4 regions of the Pradoshia sp. D12 genome follow, and region 1 is predicted to be linked to each of the others. Evidence: riboswitches for the same ligand, from Rfam matches in the RefSeq annotation. Region 1 holds a riboswitch; each other region holds the start of a gene.
What was found. Region 1 has a riboswitch for cobalamin ahead of F7984_RS08045 (ABC transporter substrate-binding protein). Riboswitches for the same ligand answer to the same signal wherever they lie in the genome.

Region 1 (4,173 bases):
CCATTGGACGGCCGATTACCGTTAATGATATAGAGATAGTCACATGGGTACTCAGAACTGCCGGGCAGAATGTATCAGCTGTTCAATTTACACGCAGTTTAGCTGAATGGGATACGGCAGCTGCACAAATGGCCAGGTTCAATGAGGATTATGATTTGTATTTGACGCCGGCAACAGCTTTCTCAGCTCCAAAGGTGGGCGAATTGACGCATACGGATGAACAGAGCTTGCAGTTATTGAAAGTAAATGAACTAAAACCCTCTGAACAGTTAGCAATGGTCTATGAAATGTTTAAACCAAGTTTAACGTATACGCCTTTTACACAGTTGGCGAACATCATCGGACAGCCTGCGATTAGCTTGCCTGTTCATATGACAGATTCTGGCTTACCCCTTGGAGTGCAATTGATGGCTCCAAAGGGAAGGGAAGATTGGCTTCTTAAAATAGGAGCGTTGTTAGAGCAATCCGATATATGGGTTGGACAGAAAGGGAATCCATATATTGGATGGCGATAAAAGTGATAGATCGACTAGAAGATGCGTGTAATTCAGTTGGTCAATTAAAACAGTCATTTCACTTGTTTATATTTATGTGAATTCCTATATATCAAAAATATCTTCCGTTTACATTTTCAACATGATATATTAATAGTACGAAAATTTAAAACAATCATAAGTGCTCACTTTTGTGAGGTAAAAGGGAATCCAGTGTAAATCTGGAACAGCCCCCGCTACTGTAAGAGCTGATGAAATCACGTGACCACCTTTAAAAGAGGGAAGGTGTGAGAGTAAAGTGAAGCTCAGAGTCAGGAAACCTGCTTATGAATGTGTATTGCTTACTTTTCGGTGGGAAAAGGGATGGCGAACGTAGAGATGATTGTGTCTTTGCGCTGATTTTGACAGCGTTTTTTTGTCTGTGCATGAATCAAGCCTGTTTTCCTTAATCGGGAAGACAGGCTTTTTTATGTTTAATATTTCAGCGTAAATTCGCTAAATATAAATAAATTTTGAAAAAGGGAGAATAGTGAGATGAAAAAGATTGCAAGCTTATCACTTTTGGTGTTCTTATCCGTTTTTGCATTGTTTGCATGCGGAAATGATGAGACAGTAAACAACCAGGAAAAAGAAACAAACCAGGAAACAAGTGAGTATCCGAAAACCTTAACAGACGGTCGTGGGGAAGAGGTGACCCTTAAAGAAAAACCTTCAAGGATTGTTTCGACCACATTGGCTATTGATGAATATTTATTGCCTTTGGTTGATGAGGAGCGGATTGCCGCGGTAACGAAAATGTCTACAGACTCAGGGATTTCGAATGTAGCAGATCTAACAGATGGAATTGATACAAAAATTGAATCAGTCACATCTGAATTGGTGCTGTCACTTCAGCCTGATTTAGTGCTGATTCCTTCCTATGTAGATCCTGAGGTTCTTAAACAAATTGATGCTGCAGACATCACCACCTACCAACTTAAAGATGATTCCTCTATATCAGGTGTATTGGATGGTCTAATGGAGGTTGGTACCATTGTTGGCGAGGAAGATAAAGCAGAAGAAATCATAGCTGATGTCAAAAAGAGGATGTCAGATTTACAAACGAAAGCAAAAGCACAAACAGATAAAAAACGAGTGGTTTACTGGACACAGCAAAATTCTTCAGTTACTGAGAATACTACAATAGGAGAAATCATCACCTTAGCAGGCGGGATAAATGCCATTACAGAAGCGGGCATTACCGGTGAAGAGTATCCTGATTATCCAAATCTTTCAAAGGAAAAATTAGTTGAGATAAATCCAGATGTGATTATTACAAGCGATTGGCAGTATGACGGTTCAAAAGCAACATTCGTCGAGGAATGGCAAAAGGATCCGGCACTTAAAAATCTTAAAGCCTTTAAGAATAATGAAGTGCATGTGATAGATAGCGCAAATTTAACAACGGCTTCCCATTTTGTGATTGAGGGAGCAGAAGATATTTATCAAGTTTTATATGGAGAATAATATGGTTTGTAAACAGTCTAAACAGGTTCTTATTTTTGGAATCCTGATTTGTTCCTTGCTCGTATCGTTACTTTTAGCAACCATGTATGGCGGGGTCATCGTTCCATTTACGGAAACTGTGAAAGTATTACTCTCACTGCTTCCATTTATAGAGTTTGACTATAACCCAATGTATGAAACAATCCTTGTGCAGATTCGCCTGGGGCGGGTTGTTGTGGCTGGATTAGTCGGGGCAGCCTTGGCAATATCGGGAGTCGTGATGCAAAGTGTGTTTCGCAACCCGATGGCTGACCCCGGCATAATTGGTGTTTCATCAGGTGGAGCATTCGGAGGTGTACTGGCCATCTATTTTGGTTTGGCCGCGATCCATTCTCTTTTCGTCCCATTAATGGGCTTTATCCTGGCTGCATTGACTTTGTTTGCAATTTATATGATTGCGACCAATCAAGGAAGGACCTCAGTACTGACATTGCTGCTGACGGGTATTGCGATTAGTTCTTTTTTATCAGCCTGTACCTCTCTGCTAATCTCTTTTTCGAATGCAGGAGTGATGCAGCAGATTGTCCAATGGATGATGGGGAACTTAAATGGGCGTGATTGGAGTCATGTACAAATATTAACTGTTCCTGTTTTATTTTCGATTTGTGTCTTTTTGTACCATGCCAACGACTTAGATATCTTTCTGCTGGGTGAAGAGCAGGCCCAGAATATGGGGATTTCCGTTCAGCGCACCCGTAATCTATTGTTAATTACTGCTTCATTAGTAACTGGAATGAGTGTCTCATTAACGGGAGCCATCGGTTTTGTTGGTCTGATTGTCCCTCATATGATCCGTATGATCATTGGGCCCTCGCATCGAAATTTACTACTGGCTAGTGTCTTAGGGGGAGCGAGTTTCTTGATTCTTGCTGACTTAATATCCCGTTTGGCCATTAGGCCTGCTGAGATTCAAATCGGTATTATTACAGCTTTTTTTGGCGCTCCGTTTTTCCTTTATTTAATTTTAAAAAATAAAAAGAAGGGGGAAATCTGAGATGACAGCTATTTTGAATGCGGAGAAACTCAGCTTTAGCCGTGGCAAACAGGTGATTTTAAAAGCAATGGATATCTCTTTGGAAACTAACCAATTTACCTGCTTGATTGGTCCGAACGGTACCGGAAAATCTACTTTACTGCGCTTAATGGCAGGATTGCTAAAGCCACCTGCAGGGTCAATAGCCTTTAAGAATCATGCTCTCTCTGAGATGACTACTCTTGAAGTGGCCAAAGCAATCACCTATATGCCACAAAGCACGGTCCTTGACTATGAATTTACAGTGAGTCAGGTAGTACTTATGGGAAGGCATCCGCATCGGAAGAAATGGCAATTCTCACAAAAAGATGATAATCAATTGGCAGAGAAAGCGATGAAACAAACAGGAATTTATCATTTAAGAGACCGTTATATCACATCCCTTTCAGGAGGAGAACGTCAGCTTGTTTTCTTAGCTAAAGCCATCACTCAGAATTCTGAGGTTATTTTGTTGGATGAGCCAACTTCAGATCTGGATATTTATCATCAGGTCCAAATTGCCGAGGTCATCCGGGAGCTTGTAAAAGAGGGAAAGGCTGTCTTCGCGGCCATCCATGATATTAATTTAGCCACTCGCTATTGTGATCGACTCATACTTATGGGAAATGGAGAACTCGTTGCAGCAGGGGAACCCGAACAAGTCATTACGGATCTTAACTTGATGCGTATTTTTAAAACTCATACGTATACATACAATGATTCCTATTTTGGAAAAAGGCAGATGATTCCTTATGCCATAGATATAAAAGGGGAGGCATGAAGAATTCATGTGCGATGGCCTTCTATGTGAAGGCGTCGCGGAGTTACCATTATTTCATACTAAAACCTAAGTTTTAAATAAGGGGGAATGAACCTTGAAAAAAGACTGGCGTTACTCCAGTTATCCATTCATGAGAGAAAAAAGCTGTTTAGTTGATTATGAGATTCGCACTGATACTTTAACTACAAGGCTTGGAGCTGTTTTCCCGTTATTGACTGAGAAAGAGCAAGCAGTCATTGATGACCTTCGTAAGGTTCAAGCACTATGCTATCATGTGAACGGTTCTGTGCGCGGAAAATTGGCGATAACTGAAGCAGATTTACAGTGGTTGAGTGATAGAT
Region 2 (4,173 bases), 1.7 Mb from region 1:
TCTTGATCTATCCAGAGCAATACCGCTTCACCATTAGTGGCAGTTCCTGCAATTAATAGATATTCAGCCTTTCTGACATTTTTCAGCGGACTCGTTTCTCCATCAACGATGTATCCATTGTCTATTTTTTTTATTTGGAGTTTATGTTGATTTGGATAAAGAAAGGCGACTGTTGGGCAAATTCCCGTTCCACATTGAGTTTGGTAAAAAGAAAATGCATTATGATCCTCTTTTAGTCGAATAAACGATGCTCCCTCCCCGGCTCCTGGAAGCCCCTGAATAGTATCAAGGTCACCATAAGCAAGCGCCTCAACAATCTGTACCTGGGAAACGAGCGGCAATTCCAGGCCACCGAATGATTCAGGCAGTTCCAGATTTAATAATCCAAGGTCACTCAACTTTCTGACCACGTCCTCACTTACCCCCTGATTCTTTTCCGTTTGCCTGGCATAGGGACGAATCTTTTGAATCGCAAAATCCTTAGCTACATCAACAAATGCCTTTTCTTCCTCACTTGGTAAAAAAGAAACCAACTTTCTCCCTCCTTCATATCAATAGTTTATTAATTTGAGAGACTGCTAAATGAACGCATGACCAATCGGTTTAATAATCTAGCAAGATATTCTACATCTGTCTTTTGGTGATTTGGTTCCCGGAATTTTTGAATGACGACCTCATTGATTGCTCCAACCATTGCCTGAGAGATGATCCTAACTTCCTGTTCATTCACATTCTCCGGAAACTCCCGATAGGCAAAAACAAAGATGAGATCTGCGAAACTTTTAAGTGCTTCTCGTCTGACCAGTTCTACTTCGAATGAAACTCCGACTGATTCGAGTAAAATAAAATTGGCAACAGCCTTATTGGAAAAGCAAATTTCCAAATAGCGAAAAATTCCGGCATATGCTTTATAACCAATTCGTGGTTCCCGTAAAGCCGCAAGCTTAATCTCTTCTGCAACTTCTCCAATCAAACTTTCACAAAGCGCAACAATCAAAGTCTCTTTATTGCCGAATTGTTGGTAGAACGTTGTTTTCGAGACATGTGCATACTCAACTATGTCCAGAACTGATGTATTCTTGTAACCTCTTGTAGTGAATAATTGGAGGGCTGCATATAGCATTTTATCTCTTGCTTCGGTCGGCAGGTCATTTACATATAACATTCTTATCATTCCAATCCCATGTGTGAGTACGAATACGTATTGGTATCATCATACCTACTCAAAAGGGAAATTTCAACAAAATTGTTAGAAAATTTAATTTATTTTCTTCGACAAAAAAAGAGCCTCCCAAAGTAAAATGGGCACGGCTCTTAAATGAAAATGTTTATTTAAATATTTCAGGATAGATTTCTTCAGCTATCAATTGCAAGCCTTCTGTTAAACGTGGTCCCGGTCTTGACACTGTGTCATTATCTACATCATAAACCTGCTTATTTTGAACGGCAGGTACCTCGGACCAAGCTTTTCTTCCATATACCTTTTCTTCTGGATTTTCAATATAATAGCCATATGTAGTAAGAATAACATCAGGATTGCGATCAATGACTTGTTCTTCATTCATTGTTACCCAACCCTCTTGATCAGCGGCAATATTCTCTGCCTGAATGATATCAAGCATTTCGTCTATATAGGTTCCGTTAGCCGCTGTATATAAATCCGGTGAGGAAGATACTTCAATCCAAACCTTCTTCTTATCTTTTATAGCACTTGCTTTCTCTTTAATTTCTGCTACTTCTTTTTTCATATCCGAAATAATTTCATCAGCTTTGTCTGATGTTCCGGTTGCTTTAGCAATCAATTCAATTGTTCCATATGCACCATCAAACGAATTGGCGTCAGGTACGATAATAACATCAATACCAGCTGTCTGGAATTGTTTAATGGTATCCTTAGCATTATTAAAATGACTGGCAGAAAGCAATAAAAGATCCGGATTTAATTCCAACACTTTTTCAATATTGATTTCTAACCCGCCGACCTTAGGTTTGTCAGCAGCTTCTGTAGGAAAATTACAATAATCTGATACACCAATGATTTTCTCTCCAAGACCTAGTGCATAGGCCGTTTCAGTATTGCTTGGCAGCAAGGATACGATCGTGTCCGGCTTTTCCTCAATCTTGATGCTTTCTCCGGATCCATCCCTTACCTCAACAGGAAAGGCTGTGGACGTTGATTCAGAAACCTCTTTCTTCTGGTTTGAGTCATCTTCAGTTGACGAACACCCAAACATTAACATAGATAGCGTAAGCATTAGCATAAATAAAAATAAATAGTTTTGCTTTTTTAGCATAGTTATTCCCCTTTCCAACATAATAAAAAAGCCTTAGCTCGAAAAAAGCTAAGGCGAAAATCCACATTAAAATAACAGGATTGGACGCCTACTTTTCCCTCCGAAAAATAGTACATACAAAAGAAAGAGCAGGTCTCCTGGCTGACGCATCAATTTACTCTGATTTACCTTCCCATGCTCTAAACAAAGAGCCGGTGGTTTACAAATCATTTCATCCGCGTATACAGTAGCGGGGGCTGCACCGGATTTGCACCGGTTTCCCTATTATCCTAATAAATAAGGCACTCTTACACTATTCAATATTTATATTTTTTATATAATCAGCTATCTTCATTCTTCTTCATATTCAACATCAGTATGTTCCCTGCAAAATTGTAAAACCATCGATAATTCATCTTCCTCAAGCTCAAAATCCAAAATACTTTGTGTTTCACTTTCTATAAACTCATATTTTGAAATTTGGTCCTGATTTTCATCCATTACATATATAACACGCAACAGAAGACCCTTATCGGTATATAGTTCATCTTCCTCGGGAACGGAAATCTCCAGTACATATTCGAACCTTTCTCCAGAAAGGATACCAAACGGGTCTTCCAGTTTCTCAACTGTATAACTTTGTATCTCGATCATCTTTATCAACCTTTCTAAAATGCTTATGTCTATTATACATGTTCAATCTCTTTATTAAACATTTTACCCAATTATTCAACTCCGTTTAGGAATATTTTTTAACAAGAATCAAAAACTATATTAAAATCACTTAATCCATAGGAGTTTATTATGCGTACTCTATCTGTTCTCACATTGCTCATTATCCAGCTTCTTATTCCGTCTGAAACATTTGCAAAGACAGCCTACCTCAGTTTTGATGATGGTCCCTCAAACATCACACAGGAAATCCTCGATATCCTCAAAGTTCAGGATGTTAAGGCAACCTTTTTTGTAACGGGAACAGCCAGCCCGGGACATATGTATTTATATAAAGATATCGTAAAAAATGGACACGCTCTTGGACTGCATTCCTATTCTCATAATTATTCCAAAATCTATCGATCCAAGGATACTTTTTTTAAAGACATTACTCAACTGGAAGAATTTTTGGAAAGGGAAGTAGGCGTAAGCCCGAAAATCCTACGATTCCCCGGCGGCTCCAATAACTATGTCGCAAAACAATATGCCGGGACTGATTTAATGGATCAATTAAAGACTGAGGTAATAAAAAGAGGATATAAATATTATGATTGGAACTGCGATGCTAACGATGGATTAAATCCTCCAATTCCAGAAAAAAAATTACTTAAATTAATTATGCAAGGGGTAGGTGAAAAAGAAAATCTCTATATCCTCCTGCATGATTTTAACGGCAATACAACAATCGTGGATGGGCTTCCGGAAATCATTCGCCGTCTGAAACATAAGGGATACACCTTTAAAATAATGGATGAGTCCACACCAACTTTTGAATTTTAAAAATGATAAATACTCCTATCAGTTCAAATCGCAAATGCTGTCCATTATTCTGTAACGCTTCTTTTCTAACCTGAAATAAGGTTTACATTATAAAACAAACGCCCTTTCAGGTAGGGGCGTTTTGTTTTTTATTATTCGACTACAAGGTAATTGCCATGTTCCATATTGATTACGTATTCTGGCTTTGGGGGCTTACCTCCGTGCTCCTTGATTTTCGCTTTATGGCCAGCGATATGCTCAGGGCTCTTTTCCCATGCTTTCCATGCTTCCTCTGATTCCCAGCGGATAATCATGACAACTTCTTCTTCCCCACGCGTTGTTTTTTTCACTAATAACTCCCGACTTATAAAGCCTTCACGCTGCTCAATTAACGACGGACCTTGATCTGGCTTCTTTTTGAAGCGTT
Region 3 (4,173 bases), 440 kb from region 1:
GGCAATAAGATTATGTCAGGTGATTCTTTTACGTACTATTTTGAGTCATCCAGTATTTTGCGTATACCTGTTGGAACGATTGCTAAGCTGGAATGGGGCGGGAGTCGGTTTGATGCCAGAATCCTATCCTCTGAGGGCAATAGTTTGCTTCTGTCTCTTGAACAATCAATAGGTGAATTGATTGAAGAGGCTACGATTTATCATGACCCATGGGAACTTTTAGATCAGCTGATTGAAAGACTGGATGATATCAGGAAAAGTAAGCGGAAAAGAAGTCGGGTTAAACGGATCATGGAGCCTTCCATGCCTGATAAACGAACGGACAAAACAAGTAAAAGCGCGGTACGCGAATTATATGCCAGATCAAAATATAACCCGGTCACATATGTTTGGGGACCGCCTGGTACAGGAAAAACGTATACTTTAGCACGAACGGCAGCCAATAAATATTTTAAAAAGAAACGTATATTAGTTCTCTCTCACAGTAATCAGGCTGTGGATGTCCTGCTTGCCGAAATTACGGCATTTGTTAAACGAGCGGATCGTTTTCATGAAGGAGATATTTTACGTTACGGCTCTCAAACTGGTGAGGGTCTTCTGATGCATGGGGATATATTGCCGGCTAAATTATTGGAAAGTCATGATGGACATTTAGTGAAGGAAAGGGATTCGATTAATGAAGAAAAGAAACTGCTAAAAAAAGATCTGTCTCTGTCTTTTAGCGTACGTGACTCGGAGCAGCTTCTTGACCTTGAAAAAAAACTGGGCAGAATCTTAGAGAAAATAAGGCAAAAAGAAATTCATTTAGTCAAAAATGCCTTCATTGTTGGGACTACCTTGGCGAAAGCAGCAATGGACCCGAGTATTTTTGAACAAGAGTATGATCTAGTTATCATTGATGAAGCCAGTATGGCCTTTATCCCGCAAATTGCCTTTGCCGGCGCACTTGCCAAGCGTTGTATTATTTGTGGGGATTTTAAGCAATTACCTCCTATTGCGGTTTCGAGGGGAGAGCTTGTAGACCGCTGGCTGAAGGAGGACATCTTCCATCGTACCGGTGTTGCTGATATTGCACGTGGGGGAAAACTTCATACTCATTTGTTTTTATTAAAGGAACAGAGGAGAATGCATCCGGATATCTCCGCTTTTACGAACCAATATGTTTATAATTCACTGGTTGGCGATCATCCAAGTGTTCATATAAATAAAAAAGATATCGTTTCAAAGACACCTTTTGTAGATCGTGCTTCCGTACTGTTAAATACGAGCTTCACAGGGGAACACTGCTTTACGGGCACTTCCTCTGGTTCTAGAATGAATTTGATGAATCTATTGTTATCCTTTCAGGTTATTCATGAAGCCTACAGCAATGGGAGTAAATCAATCGGTTATGCAACCCCTTATCGTGCGCAGGCACAATTGATGGAAACATTAATTAAAGATCTATATGAGGAAGAGAACGGCCTGCATGATATATTGGCTGCCACTGTCCATCGTTTCCAGGGAAGTGAACGGGAAGTAATGGTATTTGATAGTGTAGATAGTTATCCGCAAAATCGGGCAGGGATGCTTTTAACGGGCAGGGAAAGTGAACGGCTGTTAAATGTTGCAATTACCAGAACAAAAGGGAAACTGATTCATGTCAGCGATGTGGAGTTTATAGAATCAAAAGTTTCGCATACAAAAACTCTTCATCAGCTCGTTCAATATCAAATGAAACGGAATCAAATGGTCAATATGGATCAAATAGGCAAATGGATTGCCAACCATCATCCAAAATTACAATGGATTTATGCAAGAAATTTGGAAGGGTTCTATCAGGATTTAAAAAAAGCCCAATCTTCCATTATCCTTTCCTTGCCAAATTCCAGTGTGTTATCATCGGATTTTGTTCAAAGAGTGAAGACGAGGAACTCAAGAACAAGACTGATGATGTATTCTCCAGATTCCCATTCCTATTTGGATCCGGATATCCATCTTCAGAATGGGCCAAGCTTCACATTTGTCATCCTTGACCAAAAAGTATTGTGGTTGGGGGTTCCTCTTGAAGCCAATAAACGTGTTCATCCGCCATACATTGGAATTCGATTGGAATCCGAAGCATTTATCAATCAATTTCTCCAGCAATTGCCTAAATAAATTGTCGGAATTTTAGTTGCTATTTTCACATATAAGATTTATAATTCTATATGTTGTTATTATTTTATATCTAAAATACTATATATTGATTTTAACGTGTTTAAGGTGTCGTATTACGACTTAATAGGGAATCCGGTTAAAATCCGGAACTGTACCCGCAACTGTAAATGCTGATGAAATAAGTAAACCACTGTAGAGAAATCTATGGGAAGGACTTAGAGTAAAGCGAAGCATGAGTCAGGAGACCTGCCTTTTTCACTGGTTTGCCTTTATCGGGAGCAATGAGGGTGGAACGGATGAAATAGCAATATTGAACAGTTCAATCTTGTTATTATTTCTTTTCCCATTGCTTATTTTTAGGCAATGGGATTTTTTGCGTGGAGGGAACAGACGTTTTTAATCGATTTATCGGCAAACAATAAGGGGGAAATTAGTATGGCAGTATCTTACGAATCAAACTATGCAAGTCTGGAAGTCATAAATTTAAAAAGCATAGAAACATACATAAAGGAATGTGTTAGTTCCTATACATCTATTTATTCAGCAGAGGAATACTTAGAAAAAATCAAGACAGCACTTGAGTATAAGTCTGACTATAGCAAGAAAGAGTTGGTGAATTTACTGGTACTAAGCGCCGTAGAGCGTATCTCTGCTGATGAGCCTGATTGGACATTTGTGGCGGCAACTATTTATTTAGACCAGTTATATGATAAAGCTTCAAAAAGCCGGGGATATGATTTAACACACAAATATGGGAGCTTTCATCAGCTTGTTGAACTATTGACTGATATGGGGATTTATAATCCAGCATTGTTAAATGAATATACGGAAGACGAAATCAATGAACTCGAAGCAGTCATCGATTCATCAAAAGATCAGTTGTTTACGTATATTGGCATTCGGACGCTGGCAGATCGCTATTTAGCCAAATCTCATCATGGAAGCTTATATGAACTTCCTCAGGAACGGTTTATGATTATTGCCATGACATTAATGATGAATGAGCCTAAAGAACAGCGAATCAAATTAATAAGAGAAGCATATTGGGCCTTATCCAATCTATATATGACGGTGGCAACTCCTACGCTTGCTAATGCTGGGAAAAGCTATGGCCAATTATCCAGTTGTTTTATCGATACTGTTGATGATAGTTTGCAAGGTATCTATGATTCAAACACCGATATTGCCAATCTATCTAAAAATGGCGGAGGAATAGGTGTTTATTTAGGGAAAATTAGAGCGCGAGGCAGTGATATTAAAGGATTTAAGGGTGTTTCCTCAGGAGTTATACCATGGATGAAGCAATTAAATAATACCGCCGTCAGTGTGGACCAACTGGGCCAAAGACAGGGTGCCATTGCAGTTTATCTGGATGTTTGGCATAAGGATATATTTGCCTTCCTCGAAGCGCGTTTAAATAATGGGGATGAACGTTTTCGAACGCATGATTTATTTACTGGTGTTTGCATTCCGGATTTATTTATGGAAATGGTCAAGGAGCGGGGTACCTGGTATTTATTTGATCCGCATGAAGTAAGAAAAGTAATGGGATATTCTCTTGAAGATTATTTTGATGAAGAAGCAGGGGATGGCCAATTCAGACAAAAATATACTGAATGTATCAATCATCCGCAGCTTTCCAAAAAAGAAATACCTGCCATTGAAGTGTTTAAGGCGATCATGATTTCTCAGCTTGAAACAGGAACACCTTATATGTTTTATCGGGATACGGTCAACCGCTCTAATGCTAATCGCCATAAAGGAATGATATATTGCAGTAATTTATGTACGGAAATTATGCAAAATCAAAGTGCTACCAAAGTTATTGAACAAAGAACCGAGGATGGGAAAATTATTATTGAAAAAACACCGGGTGACTTTGTTGTATGTAATCTTTCGTCTATCTCCCTTGCCAAAGCTGTAAAGGAAGATGTCCTTGAACGCTTAATTAAGATACAGGTGAGAATGCTTGATAATGTCATTGATTTAAATAATATCCCGGTCATTCAGGCAAATATAACGAATAAAAATTAT
Region 4 (4,173 bases), 1.6 Mb from region 1:
CAGGCAAAGGCAGAAAAAATCCCTAATGAAGAGCTGCGTACACAGGCCTTATCCAGTATTGCCCACAAAACTTTTCATTGCGAGGGTGGTTCTATATTAGCTCTCGCAGCAGGTGAAAAAAAAGATGATGTCATTCGATTTATTGTTGCGTATCAAACAATCAGTGATTATCTTGATAATCTATGTGACCGCAGTACCTCACTTGATCCTAATGATTTTACGCTATTGCATCAATCTATGAAGGATGCTCTTAATCCGGAGGCCCTGACGAGAAATTATTATGAACTCAGAGAGGAGCAGGAAGATGGCGGGTATTTAGTCGAGTTAGTAAAAACCTGTCAATCTGTTCTTTCAAATATGGTGCATTATCAACATATCGAGCCTTTTTTGAAAAAGCTTTGCACCTTTTATTGTGATTTACAAATACATAAGCATGTTACGTGGGAAGAACGGGTACATAGATTAGAAACCTGGTTCAATGAAAATAAACAGCAGCTTCCAGAAGGTTTGTCATGGTATGAATTCAGTGCTTGTGCAGGATCTACTCTGGGCATCTTTTGTTTAGTTTCATATGCAGTGCGTGATAATTTTACTGAACATTTGGGGAAAGACATATATGAATCTTATTTTCCTTATGTGCAAGGATTGCATATTATGTTGGACTATTTTATTGATCAGGAGGAGGATCGCCAAGGCGACGATTTAAATTTCTGTTTTTATTACGAAACGGAAGAGCAACTGATTGATAGACTTTGTTATTTTGTTGAAAAAGCCAATTTAGATGTCACAAAAATACCGGACAGCAAGTTCCACAGCATGATTAACCAGGGATTATTGGGTATTTATCTAGCCGATTCCAAGGTGAAAGACCAGTTGTCGGTTAAGCAATATACTAAAAAAATGTTAAGCCTGGGTGGCCGTTCAGCGTATTTCTTTTATTGGAATAGTAAGCTGTATCATGCGTTTAAGAGAATGAAAAAGAATAGGCGAGTCTAGCATTCAATACTAAGGGGATGGAGCAGAATGGTGAAATTAAGTATTCTAGACCAGTCACCGCGCTCTGTTGGAGAGCCTTCAGAGCAGGCACTTGCTAATACGGTCAAACTGGCAAAATTGGCTGAGGAGTGGGGATACTCAAGATTTTGGGTCAGCGAGCATCATGATAGTCAAGGCTTGGCAGGATCTTCGCCTGAGATATTGGCAACATGGATTGCTGCTCAAACAGATAAAATAAGAGTTGGAACAGGCGGTGTTATGCTGCCTCACTACAGTGCTTATAAAGTAGCTGAAAACTTCAGAGTATTATCTGGTTTAGCTCCAGGAAGAATAGATTTGGGAATCGGCAGGGCTCCTGGAGGGATGCCAAGAGCAACGCGAGCGTTGCAGGAGGGGAGAGTACAGGAACTGCATCGTTTTCCTGACCAGGTAGATGAGTTATCCTGGTATCTCTATGATCAAATACCGGAATTGCATCCTCTATATGGGTTATCGGCGACACCTACCATTACATCTCCGCCGGAATTGTGGATGCTTGGATCTAGTTCATCTAGCGCAGCTCTTGCAGCTCATAAGGGTATACCCTATAATTTTGCTTTGTTTATTAACAGTGAATATGCTGAAGAAAATATGAAGCATTACCATGAAGCATTTCGACCTACAGAGTTAGTACAGAATCCATCAGGTATGGTTACTGTATTTACAGTTTGTGCGGAATCGGACGAAGAGGCAGAATATCTGGCTGGTTCATTGGATTTATCGATGCTGTTTCTTTCACAGGGAATTATAAGAGAGGGAACACCTCACCCAAAAGAAATTCATGAAATGTCATTATCGCAGTTTGAGAAAGCTCGGATTGATTACAACAGAAGCAAGATGATTATCGGTTCTCCTAAAATGATTGGAGAAAAAATTAGAGAGCTGAGTGAACGCTTCTTTACAGATGAAATTATGCTTGTGACAATCACCCATTCATACGAGGCTAAAGAAAACTCCTTCAGATTAATTGCCAAAGAACTGTTGAAATAATAGTGGATTTGCCATTAGTCAATCAATCTATTAGAATAAGAATAAAATCTAATAAATCACTTTAAAAGTGCCTCGGTACACGAGGGTAAAAGGGAAAACGGTTCAAATCCGTTGCAGCCCCCGCTACTGTACTTACTAAATCACAAGTCTGATTTAGTAAAAGCCAGGAAACCTGCTTTTAGAGTTTTAGTACTTATTTTTCGGAGGGAAAAGTAGGCTTATTGTATTCACAGGCGTGAAAAAGTGAATCCTTAGCTCAATACCATCCTGAGCTAAGGATTTTTTATGTGTTGTAGCTTATAATCTTGTTTTAAAGTGCATGAATAATCCGAGGTTCGCCGCCAGGAGTAAAGAGGAATTGAAGTATAAGTTATGAATAATAAAAATAGAACAACCGGTATTTATTTTGGGAGTATCCTGTTTTTGCTGCTCGCTGCGTTGCTCGGCCTGTTTATAGGCAGCGTGGACATGTCATTTAAAGATATTCTTGGGATTCTCTTGAAGAACGTGACCGGCCAGGAATCCTTCTATACCGGTCCAAAAAATATAGAAATGATTATTTGGAATATACGATTACCCCGGGTATTAATCGCTTTATTTGTGGGTGCCTCACTGGCACTTGCCGGTGCTGCCTTTCAGGGGCTTTTGCAAAATCCACTCGCTGATCCATATACTATTGGAATTTCTTCCGGTGCATCGGTTGGGGCAGTGATTGTTCTATTCTTTAATATCGAATTTGCTCTTTTTGGTCAGTTCACATTGCCGCTTGTTGCAATCGTGTTTAGTTTTATAACCTTGTTTATTGTATTTGGTATTACAAAGGCAGCTAGTGTTACCTATGCAAATGAGACCATTATTTTAGCCGGTATAATTATGAATTCATTCATTGGCGCTGTGGTCTCACTTATCATTGCGCTATCCTCAGGAGATCAAATGAGGGAGGTATTAAACTGGCTGATGGGCAGTGTGGCTATGAAAAATTGGGGACACGTCAGTATATTGATTCCCTTTTTTATTATAGGAGCTTCCATAATTTTATATCATTATCGTGAACTAAATGGGATGGCTCTTGGAGATCAATCCGCTCAATATAATGGTATCGATGTGAAACGAAAGAAAATAATCATTATTATCGGGGCTGGACTATTAACGGGTGCAGCAGTTGCCGTATCAGGAGCTATTGGCTTTGTTGGACTGGTTATTCCACATCTTGTTCGCCTTCTTGCTGGTGCTGATCATCGCCACTTACTGCCATTATCCATGATTATTGGAGGTGGATATCTCGTATTGGCTGACTTGATTGCACGTACGATTATCAACCCGCAGGAATTACCAATCGGTGTCATTACTGCCTTAATCGGTGCACCTGTATTTACAATCTTACTGATTAAAGAACGCATAAAAAGAAGGAATTTGACATGTTAACCGTAGAGAGCCTCAGTGCAGGCTATCATAAAAATAAGCAAGTGCTTCAGGACTTTTCTATTAAGGTTGAGAGCGGAGAATTTTTTGCTCTTCTTGGTCCAAATGGAAGCGGTAAGACGACATTGATTAAAAGTATATTGGGAAAAATGGAATATAAAGAAGGGACTTCAATCATTAATGGGAAAAGGACCTCATCCTATAAAACCGGAGAATTGGCTAAAATTGCTGCCGTGTTAAGTCAGGAACATATGGTGGGTATAGATTTTACGGTGGAAGAAATCGTACTATTAGGCAGGTATCCTTATCAGGAGAAGGGATTTTTTAATCATTACCGTAGTGAGGATTACGCAATTGTTGATGAGTGTCTTGCTCAGACAAACACGCTGAAATTTAAGTATACATACTTTTCGTCATTAAGCGGAGGGGAAAAGCAACGTGTCCTTTTAGCAAAGGCTTTGGCCCAGCAGCCAAAGCTCCTGTTTCTCGATGAACCTACAAATCATCTGGATGTAAAGCATACAATCGAATTGTTAAATTTATTAAAGAGGCTCCAGCTTCAAAATGGGCTGACGATTGTCGCCATCCTCCATGATTTAAACATGGCAGCTTTATATGCAGATAGATGTGCTTTGCTTAAGGATGGAAGGAAGGTGGCGGAGGGTGGAATAGATTTACTTTATGATGAAACATTGCTTTCATCTGTATACGAGGTAGATTTGGTAA

Region 2: another riboswitch for cobalamin. It lies ahead of F7984_RS16045 (ABC transporter substrate-binding protein); the one in region 1 lies ahead of F7984_RS08045 (ABC transporter substrate-binding protein).
Region 3: another riboswitch for cobalamin. It lies ahead of F7984_RS09995 (ribonucleoside-diphosphate reductase subunit alpha); the one in region 1 lies ahead of F7984_RS08045 (ABC transporter substrate-binding protein).
Region 4: another riboswitch for cobalamin. It lies ahead of F7984_RS15620 (FecCD family ABC transporter permease); the one in region 1 lies ahead of F7984_RS08045 (ABC transporter substrate-binding protein).

The regions. Positions count from the first base shown of each region.
Region 1 covers NZ_CP044545.1:1,639,466-1,643,638, forward strand. The annotation lists gene F7984_RS08040 (amidase) at 1-515, shown strand, start outside; cobalamin riboswitch at 657-837, shown strand; gene F7984_RS08045 (ABC transporter substrate-binding protein) at 1,029-2,000, shown strand; gene F7984_RS08050 (FecCD family ABC transporter permease) at 2,002-3,033, shown strand; gene F7984_RS08055 (ABC transporter ATP-binding protein) at 3,035-3,832, shown strand; gene F7984_RS08060 (hypothetical protein) at 3,927-4,173, shown strand, end outside.
Region 2 covers NZ_CP044545.1:3,322,385-3,326,557, forward strand. The annotation lists gene F7984_RS16035 (acyl-CoA dehydrogenase family protein) at 1-533, opposite strand, end outside; gene F7984_RS16040 (TetR/AcrR family transcriptional regulator) at 563-1,174, opposite strand; gene F7984_RS16045 (ABC transporter substrate-binding protein) at 1,329-2,294, opposite strand; cobalamin riboswitch at 2,404-2,598, opposite strand; gene F7984_RS16050 (DUF6509 family protein) at 2,625-2,927, opposite strand; gene F7984_RS16055 (polysaccharide deacetylase family protein) at 3,078-3,767, shown strand; gene F7984_RS16060 (antibiotic biosynthesis monooxygenase family protein) at 3,899-4,173, opposite strand, start outside.
Region 3 covers NZ_CP044545.1:2,082,480-2,086,652, reverse strand. The annotation lists gene F7984_RS10000 (DEAD/DEAH box helicase) at 1-2,139, shown strand, start outside; cobalamin riboswitch at 2,226-2,408, shown strand; gene F7984_RS09995 (ribonucleoside-diphosphate reductase subunit alpha) at 2,575-4,173, shown strand, end outside.
Region 4 covers NZ_CP044545.1:3,257,725-3,261,897, reverse strand. The annotation lists gene F7984_RS15630 (tetraprenyl-beta-curcumene synthase family protein) at 1-996, shown strand, start outside; gene F7984_RS15625 (LLM class flavin-dependent oxidoreductase) at 1,024-2,025, shown strand; cobalamin riboswitch at 2,074-2,220, shown strand; gene F7984_RS15620 (FecCD family ABC transporter permease) at 2,398-3,450, shown strand; gene F7984_RS15615 (ABC transporter ATP-binding protein) at 3,444-4,173, shown strand, end outside.